2 regions of the uncultured Phyllobacterium sp. genome follow, and region 2 is predicted to be linked to the other one. Evidence: predicted binding sites of a transcription regulator. Region 2 holds the regulator's gene; the other holds the start of a gene.
The links. The regulator LexA, encoded in region 2, represses DNA repair genes until DNA is damaged. The targets are predictions, from matches to a motif close to TGTTCNNNNTGTGTTCNG.
Positions count from the first base shown of each region.

Region 1: a site for LexA is predicted at 1,120-1,137, ahead of parE (DNA topoisomerase IV subunit B). Genes of this name have one in related genera too.

Region 1 is NZ_CABSQF010000030.1:23,455-26,446, forward strand. Features, by position in the region: gene RDL77_RS17300 (DMT family transporter) at 1-517, opposite strand, end outside; gene RDL77_RS17305 (helix-turn-helix domain-containing protein) at 702-1,082, shown strand; gene parE (DNA topoisomerase IV subunit B) at 1,214-2,992, shown strand, end outside.
Region 2 is NZ_CABSQF010000045.1:12,840-15,831, reverse strand. Features, by position in the region: gene RDL77_RS20550 (GNAT family N-acetyltransferase) at 1-825, opposite strand, end outside; gene lexA (transcriptional repressor LexA) at 1,014-1,733, shown strand; gene RDL77_RS20540 (ComEC/Rec2 family competence protein) at 1,727-2,992, opposite strand, start outside.

The DNA of each region.
Region 1 (2,992 bases), on a different contig from region 2:
GGTTGAGAACGAGATAGACCGCAAACAGCGCCGCCGTGCCCAGCGGCAGCAGCGAAACCCAGCCGAACAGCTCCCAGCTCGGCTGGATGACGATCAGTGTCCCGATGAACCCGACCGCAACGGCAATGCGCCGGCGCCAGCCGACGGTTTCCTTCAGCACCACGGCCGAGAGCAGCGTCAGCATCAGCGGCTCGACGAAAAACACTGCCATGGCATCGGCAAGCGGCATGTATTTGACGGCGGCAAAGAAGCACAGGCTGCCGATGCCCATCAGAAAACCGCGCAGCAGGTTGCCCCAGAGATTGTGCGGCTTGAGCGAGCGCATGCCGGTCAGCGCCACGATGATCAGCATGGTCAGGATCGTCTGGACGACGAAGCGCGACAGCGTCACCGTGGCCGGCGGCAGGCTGTCCACCGTCGACAGCCATTTGGCGATGGCATCCATCATCGGCAGGATAAACATCGCACCGGCCATCGTTCCGACGCCCCTCATTTGCGGCGAGGTTGTGTTTTCCATGGTGCGGCCTTTCCGGGACAAATGGCTCAGGTGGGGCCCCAGCCATATCGGCTCTGCGGAAAAAAGCAATCATCCGCATAATGCAAAATGGAAGCAAAATGCCGCCGGATTTGACTTTTCTGCTTCCAAATGGTGCAAAAGCTTTCGTCTACACTTTAAAAACAAGAAAAAGATGGAGAAAGCCATGAATTTCATCTCCAACATCATCACCGCCATGCCCGACACGGACACGCTGGGCGGCCGCCTTTCCCGCGCGCGCGATGCCAAGTCGATGACGGTGGCGCAGCTCGCGGTGCGTGTCGGCGTCAAGCCGGAAACCATCGCCGCCTGGGAATCCGACCGGTCGGAGCCCGGTGTCCACCGCCTGTTCATGCTGGCCGGATCGCTCGGAGTCACGCAGACCTGGCTCATACACGGGGTCGGACAATCGCCCGACGAGAGCGACACGGCGGACGAAAACCGCCTGCTGAAAAGCCAGATCGCCAATCTCAAGGCTCTGCACCAGGAGCTGGGCGAGCGGATCGAAGAGCTCGAAAAAGCCGTGTCGCGCCTCAAAGCCGCTTGAAACTTGGGTTTTAACCGCATAGTTCTGTGGTGAACCCCGGAACAGATCACGAACGCCCATCGCGTTTCCCGGCGAAGCATGTCAAGATTGCCGGTGATTCGCAGCCCCTGTAGCATTGGCCAAAATACGATATGGATGACAATAACGACCTCTTTTCAGCGGTAGTCAAAACAGCCCGGGAACGCCAGGCAGCGGTGGACCAGACCCGGGTCGAACCCGCCGCGACGCCGGTGGCACCGCCTGTGAAAATCGCGCCGGTTGCGGCCGCGAAGGCCCCGGCGCGGGCCGCCCCCGACAGCAGCGGCGGCTACAATGCGGCGCAGATCCAGGTTCTCGATGGTCTCGAACCCGTTCGCCGCCGTCCGGGCATGTATATCGGCGGCACCGACGAGCGGGCGATGCACCATCTCTTTGCCGAAGTCATCGACAACTCGATGGACGAGGCGGTTGCCGGGCACGCCAACTTCATCGATATCGAACTGGACGAGAACGGCTATCTCTCGGTCACCGACAACGGCCGCGGCATCCCCGTCGATCCGCATCCCGATCCCAAGCAGCTCGGCAAATCCGCGCTCGAAGTGATCATGACCACCCTGCATGCGGGCGGAAAGTTCGATTCCGACGTCTATGAAACATCGGGCGGCCTGCATGGCGTCGGCATATCGGTGGTCAATGCCCTTTCCGATCACGTGGAAGTGGAAGTTGCCCGCAACCGGCGCCTCTACCGCCAGCGCTTCTCGCGCGGCCATCCGCTCGGACCGATCGAGGATGTCGGCGAGGTGCACAACCGTCGCGGCACGCGCACAACTTTCCACCCGGACCCGGAGATTTTCGGTCAGGGCGCGAAGTTCGACCCCGCACGCCTTTTCAAGATGGCCCGGTCAAAGGCCTATCTGTTCGGCGGCGTTGAAATCCGCTGGAACTGCGCACCATCCCTGCTCGACCCGAAGGACCCGACGCCCGACAAGGCGGTGTTTCATTTCCCCGGCGGTTTGAAGGATTATCTGGCTGCTTCGCTCGGCAAGGATTTTCAGGTCACGCGCGACATGTTTGCGGGCAGGACGGAAAAATCCAGCGGCCATGGTGCGCTGGAATGGGCGGTTGCCTGGTATGGCGGCGACGGCTTTGTCCATTCCTACTGCAACACGATTCCCACAGGCGAAGGCGGCACGCATGAGGCGGGCCTGCGCATCGCCCTCACCCGCGGCCTGAAAGCCTATGCGGAACTGACCGGCAACAAGCGCGCCTCGATCATCACCACCGATGACGTGATGATCTCGTCGGCGGCCATGCTCTCCGTGTTCATCCGCGAACCGGAATTCGTCGGCCAGACCAAGGACAAGCTTGCCACGGTCGAAGCGCAGCGCATTGTCGAAAATGCCATCCGCGATCCATTCGATCATTGGCTTGCCGCCTCGCCGCAGGAAGCATCGAAGCTGCTGGACTGGGTGGTGGAGCGTGCGGACGAGCGCGTCAAGCGCCGCCAGGAAAAGGAAGTCAACCGCAAGTCGGCGGTGCGCAAGCTGCGCCTGCCGGGCAAGCTGGCCGACTGCACCCAGACGGGTGCGCTCGGCGCCGAACTCTTCATCGTCGAGGGTGATTCCGCCGGCGGTTCGGCCAAGCAGGCGCGGGACCGCGCCACGCAGGCGGTGCTGCCGCTGCGCGGCAAGATTCTCAACGTCGTCAGCGCCGGGCGGGAAAAGATGACGGCCAACCAGCAGATCGGCGACCTGATCCAGGCGCTCGGCTGCGGCACGCGGTCAAAATACCGCGACGAGGATTTGCGCTATGACCGCATTATCATCATGACCGATGCCGACGTCGACGGCGCGCACATCGCTTCGCTGCTCATCACCTTCTTCTATCAGGAAATGCCGGAGCTGATCCGCAACGGCCACCTGTTCCTCGGC
Region 2 (2,992 bases):
TGTGATGCCAAAAATCCGGTCGAGCGGCAATTCGGGCGCTGCTCCGCGATACATGCGTGCGGTTTCGAACACCGGCGCCAGACCGTACCGGTCGCAAAGGCGCCGCGCGGCCCCATTGGTCCCGGGAATATCCAGAAAGACCTGCGCATTCCCGGCTGTTGCTGCGAGGGATTGAAACAGCCGGTCGGCGATCTCTTCTGTTTCGGCAAACAAGGGACCGATTTTGCAGCCCTCGCGGCATGCACGCACGACGCCATACCCCGCGATTTTTCCGTCGGCAATACAGGCCAGGCCGTGGCGGGAGCCGGACGGGCCGAGCCAGGCACGGATAAACGATTCCCGTGGTTCGGGATTGAATTGACGGTCATAGGCAGCGACAGCACCGATCCATTGCGCATCGATGGCGACGATATCGCCGCTGACGGTTGCCCTGCAGCCGGGCGCGCCGCCATAGCGGTAATTCGCATGGGCATAGACAAATCCCGACTTCCGATAGTTTTCCTGCTGGGCAACGACACCATCAAGACCGACGGTCTGTCCGGCAAATCCGCTCAGCACGCCCTGCCAGAGCGACCAGCCGAAACCCAGACCGCGCGATTGCGCACGCACCATGTAGAAACCGAGAAAGCCGTAGTCTCGCGCATAGCGGACCAGCGAGACCGCTGCCGTCAACTCACCATTCACCTCAAGCACGTGATAGCCCTTGGGGTCCGCGGCCCAGAATGCGTCCGCATCGTCCAAACCGGGGTTCCAGCCCTCGGCGGCTGCCCAGTCGATGATGGTGGCAAGGTCATGGCGCTCGGCGATTCGGATGAAAGCTGTCATGATATTGTGATATCCAACTGGAAACTGACGCAACAGCGCCCTGAATGGGCGCATTTCTGCCCGCACATGCTTCGTAACCAAGCTTCCAGCATTGCCGCAACGGAATATTAAGCACTTGTAGAACAATGCTGGAACAGATAGTGTTTGTTCTGGTTTTGTTTTTCCGATTCCCTGCTAAAGGATCGCCGATGCTCACGCGTAAACAACATGAACTTCTTCTCTTCATTCATGAGCGTCTGAAGGAGACGGGCATTCCGCCATCCTTCGACGAAATGAAGGATGCGCTGGATCTGGCCTCCAAATCCGGCATTCACCGGCTGATCACTGCGCTGGAAGAGCGCGGCTTCATTCGCCGGCTTGCGAACAGGGCACGCGCGCTGGAAGTCCTGCGCCTGCCGGACTCCATCGCACCCGGCCTCAACAGCCAGAGAAAGTTCGAGCCGAGTGTCATCGAGGGCAGTCTCGGACGCAATATTGCGCCGCCGAAGCCGCAGCCGCGCGCCTCCAACGATATGGACATGCCTGCCAATGTCAGCATTCCGGTCATGGGCCGGATTGCCGCCGGTGTGCCGATTTCCGCCATCCAGAACCAGACTCACATGCTGAGCCTTCCGCCAGACATGATCGGCAGCGGCGAACATTACGCGCTTGAGGTCAAGGGCGACTCGATGATCGAAGCAGGCATTTTCGACGGCGATACCGTTGTCATCAAGCGCGGCGACACCGCAAGCCCCGGCGAAATCATCGTGGCGCTGGTCGATGACGAGGAAGCCACCCTCAAGCGGTTCCGCCGCAAGGGTGCCTCGATTGCCCTGGAAGCCGCCAACCCAGCCTATGAAACGCGGATTTTCGGACCGGACCGCGTGCGGGTGCAGGGCAAGCTCGTCGGCCTGATCCGCCGTTACTGACCGGCCGCCGCGTCCCGTTCGGCATTGTTCGGGACGCTTTCGATCGCATGGGCCTTGCGTGAACGCTCCGGCCGGTTGCGCGCCGCATTGGAATGGGTGCGGTACTTGTTCCAGGGTCGGTCGGGCGGACCGATCGCCCAGGTCAGGCGGGCCGACTGCACCCTTTGCTCCAGCGCTTCTCCGGCTTTCGATAGATCCGTCACGTCACCCTGCCCTTGCCCGCCGGAGCCGAACCGGATTTCGGCAGCACCGTTCAAGGCGAGATCACGGCGCGTGATCACCATCGGGCCGGGAACGGGGCAACCGGTATCCACGCCGGCAAAGCTTAGCACGACAATATTCCCCTCGCTGCAGGCGGCGTTCCTTTGCGCTGGATCATCCGTATAGGCAATGATGAGACCGCCCGGTTCGCGCGCCAGACAGAGCTTGCCGGCGCATTCGAAGACACCCTCCGCTGCCTCTTTGCCGATCCCCGCCGGTTTGACGATCTGTTCCAGCCCAAAGCCCTGCCGCCAGTTGTTCAACGTGAAGGCGCCGCCCTGCGGGCGATTGATCATCAATGCCGTGCCATTGCGCACACCGGCCAGCCGGCCATCCTCGGACAGGACGACATCCGGCGGCGCTGTGCGCGCCATGATCAGGACGGCCGCAGCAAACAGCGGCAGGCTGCACAGACGCAACCACGACGACAGGAATATCAAGATCACAAGTGCCGCGCTCATCAGGATCAGGCTCGGCTGCGGCATCGGACCGAGATTGCCCGAGGGCGAGAGTGCGGCAACGTGATGGGCAATGAACACTACCAGCTCGATGCCACGCTCCATGACGGCGAACGACAGGAAATCCAGATCGAACGGCATCAGCAACAGCGAAAGTACGGCGAAGGGCATGACCAGAACCGAGACCACGGGCAAGGCAAATGCGTTGCCGATCAGTCCGAGCGGTGCGGTATTGTTGAAATGATAGGCGGCAAAGATCGCGCTGGCCGAACCGGCGACCAGGGATGTCAGGGCGACATCACTGATATGATCGCCGATCTTGCCGGGTAGCCGCAACAACAGGCTGTTGCCGGATGCACGCCGGGCATTCCCGCCGGCCTTGCGCGGCGACCACCAGCCGTAGAATGCGATCAGTGCGGCGGTGGCCGAGTAGGACATCTGGAAGCTTGGCCCCATCACCTCGTGCGGCGCGATGGCAATGGTTACCAAGGCGGCCAGGGCAACGTTGCGCAGCGACAGCGCCGCCCGGTCTACGGTCAT